Regions from separate parts of the Ensifer sp. YR511 genome, predicted to be linked through region 1. Evidence: riboswitches for the same ligand, from Rfam matches in the RefSeq annotation. Region 1 holds a riboswitch; the other holds the start of a gene.
What was found. Region 1 has a riboswitch for cobalamin ahead of BLU15_RS01800 (DUF1636 family protein). Riboswitches for the same ligand answer to the same signal wherever they lie in the genome.
Positions count from the first base shown of each region.

Region 2: another riboswitch for cobalamin. It lies ahead of BLU15_RS07240 (aromatic ring-hydroxylating oxygenase subunit alpha); the one in region 1 lies ahead of BLU15_RS01800 (DUF1636 family protein).

Region 1 covers NZ_FNGR01000001.1:371,189-375,398, reverse strand. Annotated here, with positions in the region: gene aspT (aspartate-alanine antiporter) at 1-645, opposite strand, end outside; gene BLU15_RS01805 (RidA family protein) at 1,127-1,603, shown strand; cobalamin riboswitch at 1,787-2,003, shown strand; gene BLU15_RS01800 (DUF1636 family protein) at 2,108-2,521, shown strand; gene BLU15_RS01795 (ABC transporter ATP-binding protein) at 2,544-3,347, shown strand; gene BLU15_RS01790 (ABC transporter substrate-binding protein) at 3,344-4,210, shown strand, end outside.
Region 2 covers NZ_FNGR01000003.1:9,070-13,279, forward strand. Annotated here, with positions in the region: gene BLU15_RS07235 (FAD-binding oxidoreductase) at 1-316, opposite strand, end outside; gene BLU15_RS07240 (aromatic ring-hydroxylating oxygenase subunit alpha) at 318-1,562, opposite strand; cobalamin riboswitch at 1,666-1,867, opposite strand; gene BLU15_RS07245 (DUF6656 family protein) at 2,185-2,784, shown strand; gene BLU15_RS07250 (L-threonylcarbamoyladenylate synthase) at 2,862-3,836, shown strand; gene BLU15_RS07255 (FAD-binding oxidoreductase) at 3,981-4,210, shown strand, end outside.

The sequences.
Region 1 (4,210 bases):
GGTAATGCCGGGCTCACTGCTTTCGCTGCCACCGCCGAGCTTGGCCTCGTATTCGCGGCAGGCCGCCGGAAGGTCGATGCCAAGAAGCTTGGGACCGAGCTGGGCGAGGATGATCGCCGAGCCGATCGTGCCCCAGATATAGGTCACCGCATAGGCGATCGGGATCTGGTCGGCAAAGGTCTTGGCCTGCTCCGGCGTCAGCCCGAGCGAATTGATCTGGTCGGTCGCAACCCCGATTGCAGCCGAGATCGTCTGCGAGCCGGCATACATGCCGGCGCCATAGCCGAGCGGCAGCCCGGCAATCAGCGCGCAGAGATAGGGAACGACGAGGCACAGCACCAGCACGGAGAGCGCAAAGGCGATCTGTTTCGGTCCATCGGTGCTCAAGCCCCGCACGAATTGCGGCCCGACGCCGTAGCCGACGGCGAAGAGGAAAATCAAAAACAGGGTGGATTTCAGGTCGCCGGAAACCTGGATACCCAGCTGTCCGATGAGAACGCCCGCAAGCAGCGTGGCGGTGACATTTCCAAGGTTGAACCCCGCGACCTTGATCGGACCGATGAGGAAGCCGATGCCGAGGGCGAGGAAGACGGCGACAGGCGGATAGGTCCGAAGCGTGTCGACGAAGAAATCAATGGGATTCACTGATGCTATTCCCCTCTGAAAGTTGAGTTGCCGTCACTTCATTTCGGGATCTGCGCGGCTAAGTTGAGCTTGTTTCCGAGGCTTGTCGATGCCCAATCTTAATCCCGGCAATTGTCGCTTCGGTCGTCGAAATTCTCAACGGGCATAGGGTTACGTGAGCGTAACGTATGTTACATTTCAGCGTTTTTGCTTGGGGTTGGGGATCGAGGCCGCCGCGATGTGTCGGTCGCATTCGATCGCAAGACCGCGGCACTGGCCCGGATCGCGATGGCACTTCAACTCTGGTGTTGTAATTCGTAACGTTATCTCCCAACGTGAAGCATGAGGCGTTTTCTCTTGGTTATGCTTGGAAAAGTTGCTGGGCACGGAACGGCGCGTCTTGCTGCTTGCGATAGGGGCGGCAGAACTTCGAGGGCTTGAGAAAAAAGCGGTGTCGTCTCCGCAAGGCGGCCGGTTCGTAAGGTGACGAGGAGGGGAAGCAATGATGGACGAGGTTATCCGAAGGCTCGGCGCACTTGGCGTTCAGCTCCCGACGCCGCCGAGGCCGCTCGGCGCCTACCGCGCGGTGATCGAGGCGGGTGAGATGCTTCATGTTTCGATGCAGGGGCCATTGCTGGACGGGCGCTTCGTGCATACGGGGCTGCTCGGGCGCGATGTGACCATCGACGAGGGGCGCAAGGCCGCAGAGTTGGCAGTGCTCAACGCGCTGGCGCAGATCCATGAGCATCTCGGCCGTTTCGAGCGTATTCGCCAGATCGTCCGGCTGGAGGGACATGTCGCCTGCACTGAGGATTTCCTGGAGCACCCGAAGGTCCTCGACGGTGCTTCCGAGCTTCTGGCGGCCGCCTTTGGCGAAAGGGCTGGCCATGTTCGCTCCGTCTGCGGCGTGCGCAACCTGCCGGGCAACGCCTCTGTCGCGGTGACGCTGACGGCCGAACTCTTGCCGCCGGAGTTCTGAGGTAGCACGGCACGTCTTTTAGCGGAAAGGTGGTCGCTATCGCGGGCGTCGGATTGTGTCCGGCGCCCAATTTTCGGCTTGCGCTACGTAATGTTATTTTATAACAAATCTCGCATGACGAAACGCCGCATGTTGATAGATCCCTCCCGCCTGTGTCGTGCGGTTGTCTCATCCGCCGATTCATGCGAGGAAGGCGTTGATGGTGCTGCGTCCGCGACAATGCGGAAGCGGCTGAAAAGGGAACACGGAACGGACGACCCTGATGGGGCCGAGACCGTGGCTGCCCCCGCAACTGTGAGCGGAAAGCGCATTCACACCATGTCACTGGTCGAAGACCGGGAAGACGTGGATGCGCCACGACCCGCGAGCCAGGAGACCTGCCATCGAACCGATCAACCACAACGGACGGGGTGTTCCGATGGAAAAGAACTGGCTTTCATACGACGGTTTTCCGTCCTCTTGCCGTTTCGCCATCTCTTGCCGTCAGTCCGGCGGAGGGCAGGAATGGCTGAGCCGAATTTCCGACAGCACAAGATAACGGTCTGCACCGATTGCCGCTTCACCGGCGGCCCATGCGTGCCCGGTGCCGAGCTGATCAAGCGGCTCAACCTGAGCATCGCAGCGCTCGGCGCACCGCTCGATCGCGACTTCTCGATCGCCGGAACGGTCTGCATGGCGGCCTGCACGCGGCCCTGCACCATCGCCTTCCAGGCAACGGGGAAGGCGACCTATCTCTTCGGCGACGTCTCGCCGGAAGAGGACATCGACGATCTCGTGCGCTTTGCCACAACCTATGCCGAGCGTGGCGATGGCATGACGCGGGCGGCGGAACGGCCGCGCGGGCTGAAAGGCAAGACGCTTGCCCGCATTCCCGCGGCGATGCTCGTCTCCGAAGATCTTGGCGGGCACTTCCAATGAGGTCGCGCAGAGGAACGAACCCATGAGCTGCAACGCGACGGGTGCAGCCCTCACGGTCGAGGGCCTTCGCTGGGGGCCGCGTTCGGGCCTGACGCTGGTCAACGACATCGGCTTTGCGATCGCGGCCGGCAGCCGGCTTGCGATCCTCGGGCCGAATGGCGCCGGCAAAACCTCGCTTCTGCGCTGCCTCTACCGGGCGGTGCAGCCGAATGCCGGCCGTGTTTCGGTCGATGGCGTCGATCTCTGGTCGATCTCGGCCCGCGAGGCGGCAAGGACAATCGCCGTCGTCTTGCAGGAGATGCCCGGCGATTTTCCCTTCAGCGTGCGCGACGTCGTGATGATGGGACGCATTCCGCGGCGGGAGGGCTTGAGCGGCTGGAACGATTTCGACCGCGAGCGGGTGCAGCATGCGCTCGCGCATCTCGATCTTGCCCATCTTGCCGGTCGCCAGTTCTCGACGCTTTCGGGCGGTGAGAAGCAGCGGGTGCTGATCGCCCGCGCGCTGGCACAGGAACCGCGCATCATCATCCTCGACGAGCCGACGAACCATCTCGACATCCGCCACCAGCTCGAAATCCTCGAGCTCTTGCAGACGCTGAAACTGACAATCGTCTCGACGCTGCACGACATCAATCTCGCCGCCGAGTTTGCGACAGATGTCGCGATCTTGACCACCGGGCGGCTGACGGCCTTCGGCCCGCCCGAAGAGGTGCTCAGCCCCGGCGAGCTTTCGGCCGCCTTCGGCGTCACCGCCACCGTTCACAATGCCGCTGCCGGCGGCGCCCGCTTTTCCTTTTCACTTCCTCGACAGGGATCGATTTCATGAAGATCAATATTGCCCCATTTTCCCTTCTTTTCGTGCTTGCCGCCGCCACGCCGGCGCTGGCCTATCCGGTCACCGTCAAGAGCTGCAACCGCGAGGTGACCTTCGACGCGGCGCCGAAGCGCGCGATCGCCAACGACGTCAACCTGGTGGAGATGATGCTGGCGCTGAGGCTCCAGGACCGCATGGTCGGCTATACCGGCGTCTCCGGCTGGAAGACGCTGGACGAGAAGCTGCGCGAAGGCGTCAAGGAACTGCCGGAGCTTTCGGAGAAATATCCGACCAAGGAAGTGCTGCTCAACGCCGATGCCGATTTCCTCTTTGCCGGCTGGAACTACGGCATGAAGGTCGGCGGCGAGGTCACGCCCGAGACATTGGCGCCCTTCAAGATCGGCGTCTACGAGCTGACCGAATCCTGCATCCACGTGATGGCCAAGCAGAAGCCTGATATGAACGACATGTTCGTCGATCTTCTCAATCTCGGCCGCATCTTCGGCGTCGAGGATCGCGCCGAGACGCTGGTTGACGGCTATCGCCGCCAGCTTGCCGAGATCACCAAGGCGAACGCCGGCAAGGCTAACCCGACGCGGGTCTTCGTCTATGATTCCGGCGAAGAGAAGCCGTTTACTTCCGGCCGCTTCGGCATTCCGACGGCGATGATCGAGGCCGCCGGCGGCGCCAACATCATGGACGACGTGGAAAAGAGCTGGGTGGAAATCTCCTGGGAACCGGTGATCGAGCGCAACCCGGAAGTGGTGGTCATCGTCAACTACGGCGAGGTGAAGGCCGAGGACAAGATCGCCTTCATGAAGAACAATGCAGCCTTCAAGAATGTCGATGCCGTCAAGAACGATCGCTTCGTCGTG
Region 2 (4,210 bases), on a different contig from region 1:
CGGGCTTCAGGTGCTCGAACATCCAGCGGGTGCCGATGCTGTCTGACTGCGCCTTGACGGTCACGGCGATCGACAGCGGCCGCGAGGGCGTCGACGACAGGGTGTAGGTGCGCATCACTGGCTCGTCGGCGACGGGCAGTTCGAGGGTCACGAATTGCCCGGGCAGATAGCGAAACCAGGCGGGCTTTTCGGCCCGGAAGGTGAAGGTCATGACATCGGCGGTCTCGACGACCGCCGATGTGCATTCGAGCATCTGCTGCCGGTCGATCCAGACGTGGAGCGCGTCGAAATGGTGAAACGAAGAGGCCATCTGCATGTTAGGCGACCCTTGAAAGCGGAGCCGCGTCGCCGGCAAGGCGCTGCTCCATGAACTTGCAGTACCACTCGACGAACTGCATCACGCCACCCTCGTGCTCGGGCGAATAGGGACCGGGCTCATAGGCCGGTGAGCGGATGCCGAAGGCATTTTCCTCGACGATCTGACGGTCCTGGTCGTTGGTCTCGGTCCAGACATGCGTCAGTTCATCTAGATTGTAGTCGACGCCTTCGACCGCATCCTTGTTGACGAGCCACTTCGTCGTCACCTGAGTCAGTTCGGGCCCGAGCGGCAGCACCCGGAAGGTGATGGCGTGGTCGGCGAGCACATGGTTCCAGGTGGTGGGATAGTGGAACATCAAGAGCGTGCCGATCTGGCTCTGGGAGACGTCGGCGGACAGGGCCCGCCTGACGGCGCGGGCGCCCGACATGGTGTAGCTTTCGGCATTGTCGACAAGCGGCATGCGGGCGGCGCGGAACTGACCGGTCGGCGACATCTTAAATTCGCTCGGCAGGCCCTCGGCCTCGCACTTCGCCCAATGTTCGGCGATCACAGGATCATCCTTGGCGCCCTGCACCCCGGTCGCCGTCGGCGCCTCAGGATAGGTGCGGCAGAGTTCCGGATGATTGGCGGCGCAATGGTAGCATTCGCGGTTGTTTTCCCAGACGAGCTTCCAGTTGCCCTTCTCGATGATGGTGCTTTCGAACGCGACCTTGGTTTCGCCGAGCCGATGCGGCGCAAGATAGGGCAAGGCCATGTCGCGGAACGTCGTGAAATCCATCGGCTTTTCCGACAGGTTGATGAAGATGTAGCCGCCGACCGTTTCGCAATGGATCGGCTTCAGACTGTGGGCGGCCTTGTCGAAATCCTCTCCCATCTGCCGGGCAAAGAGCAGCGAGCCGTCGAGTTCGTAGGTCCACTGGTGATAGGGACAGACAAGCTTTGCCGACGAGCCTTTCGCCTGCGTGCAGACGCGCGAGCCGCGGTGGCGGCAGGAATTGTGCAGCGCCCGGATGGCGCCCTGGCGGTCGCGGGTGATGACAACGGGGTAGCCGCCGACCTGGACGGTGAAGTAATTGCCGGCCCGCGGGATCTCGCAGTCATGGCCGATAAACAGCCAATCCTTGTACCAGATGTTTTCCAGATCCTGCCTGTAGTAGTCGGGATCGATGTAAAAGGCCCGGTCGAGGCTGTAGCCGTCCTGCCTGCCCTTCAGCTTTCGAAGCATATCGTTTCTGGTGTCCATGTCCTGTCCTCATGCGCCATGTTTCGGAGAGGCAGGACAGGAACCCGCACGGGCGCACGCCCATGCGTTTGAGGCTCCGATCCGGCTGCCCGCCGCAACCCGTTACGGTTATGTCCGTCAAGGCTGGTTTCCGGGCTCAGGAGCCGTCCTTTCGGACCTGCCCGGCGCCTTCCCGGACGAACCGTCCAGTGGCCTTTGCCGAGGCTTTCGCTCCACCACCGTTGCGGGGGCAGCGCCGGGATTTGACCGGCTTCCCAATTCTCCATCTTCCCTTCGAAGACGGCACCTTGAGTAAGGATATGTAATCGCGGAAGTCACCTTGGCAGCTGCCCGATAGCGACATCCAATTCCAGAATGACGACACGGAAAAAACCGCCACAAAAGGCCACCGTCTTAGAATTTTTACATTGCAAACATATAGATAGATCACATCTTGGGCAATTGCCGACTTTTGCGGCGCGGTCGGCGCAGATGCGGGAGGGCTTCGCCCGTTTGCGACATCGCGTCAGATAGAGAACGCTAATGATGCAGCCAGGACGAAATCATTCATTAACCATGAGCCGCTAGCCTAGCCGGCGGACGAGAGAGGTCCTGCAGGCAGGCAGATGGCGCGCTGACGATCATGGCAAAGTTGAGATACTACGACGCGACAGCCGAGAAGCTGCCGACAATCCCGCCGAAGGTGGCGGTTCATACCGAATTCCTGCGCACGGGCCGGATCAACCGCAGGCAATGGTTGCCGAGCGAACGCCGGTATTTGAGCTATGAGGAAGTCGCAGACAGGACGGGCAAGAAGCTCAGCACCGCCGGCGACACGACCCATAAGCGGATCAACGGGTTCCACAACTCGATCCAGTTCCCGAAGATGATCTTCCACCGCACGCTCGTCGGCCGGCCGCATCTCGGCTACTGTCACGTGACGGCGGCGCGTACGCCGGTTACTCCCTCCAAGGACATCACCTGGTCCTTCTACTTCGCCAACTTCTTCTGCAACCTGGGCGACGAGACGCATTTTTTCGAGAGTATCCAGCCCGGCTATTCACGCATGTACTTCGCCGTCGCCATCGAACCGGGCGCCCAAGCCGGGCAAATGGTCATCAACCGCAACTTTCGTGACAACGGGCTGCTGTTTCGCACAGATGATCCCAAGGTCGCGCTGAAAAACGTACTGATGCTTGGCGCCAAGGATGACGCGTTGCGTCGCATCATTCGCAGCCTCTGAGCCGAACCGGTTCCTTCAAAGAAAATCGTTCTGTTTTTCCGGTGCGTCCGTTAAGGAAGCGTCGGAAAGGAAACGGCATGGCTGAGATCATCGACACGGATAGAGAACCGGACCGCGCGATCGCGCGCGCCTGCGCCGTTCTTGCCGAAGGCGAGCCGGTCGCCATTCCGACCGAGACGGTCTACGGCCTTGCCGCCGACGCTACCAATCCCGATGCGATCAGTCGCATCTACGAGATGAAGGGGCGCCCGCGCTTCAATCCGCTGATCTCGCATGTTTCCGACATGGCGATGGCCGAAGCCCATGTGCATTTCGATCCGATTTCGAGGCAGCTGGCCGAAGCCTTCTGGCCCGGCCCGCTGACGCTGATCCTTCGGCAGCGCGCCGACAGCACGGTTCATGCGCTGGCGTCCGCCGGCCTCGACACGCTCGGCATCCGCATGCCCGACGGTTTCTCGCGCCGGGTAATCGCTCACTTCGGGCGACCACTGGCCGCGCCCAGTGCCAATACGTCGGGCAAAATCAGCCCGACCAGTGCGGTCCATGTGGAAGCCGATCTCGGCGACAAACTGAAGCTGATCCTCGACGCCGGCCAGGCCCAAATCGGCCTTGAGTCGACGATCATCAAGGTCGACGGCGACGAGATCCGGTTGCTTCGGCCGGGTGGCCTCGATGCCGCCGAGATCGAACGCCTGCTTGGCCGTCCGGTGACCCGGCCGGAGACGGCGGGAGCGACGATCGAGGCGCCGGGCATGCTCGCCTCGCACTACGCGCCCGGCGCTGCCGTCCGGCTCGATGCCGCCGAGGTGCATGCCGGCGAAGCCTTGATCCGTTTCGGCGGCAATCGGATCGCCGGCGAAGAGCAGGCGGCCGTCGTTCTCGATCTCAGCCCGACTGGCAATCTGCGCGAAGCCGCCGCCAATCTCTTCGACTATATGAAGCGGGCGGATGCCAGCGGCGCAGAGACCATCGCCTTCGGGCCGATCCCTTCGGACGGGTTGGGGGAAGCCATCATCGACCGGTTACAACGGGCGGCGGCACCACGAGGGTAAGATAGTGTGCGGCATCTTCTCCGCACCCACCCTCATCGAACGGCACCAATTGCGGTTATGATCGCCGCCGACCAGGAACCGAGGACCAGATCCTCAGATCGACCGATCCGATAGCGCGCGCAGGCGCAATGCGAAGTGAGGCCCATGACCACCCTTCCCTCTCCCGAACTCATCGCTTCCTTCGCCGAGATCGTCGGCAACACCAACGTGCTGACGGACGAAGCCGACAAGGCGCGCTATCTCGTCGAATCGCGCGGACTTTACCGCGGCACGACGCCGATGGTCCTGCGTCCGGCCAACGTCGACGAGGTCTCGCGCATCATGAAGCTCGCGAGCGCCACCCGCACGGCGATCGTGCCGCAGGGCGGCAACAC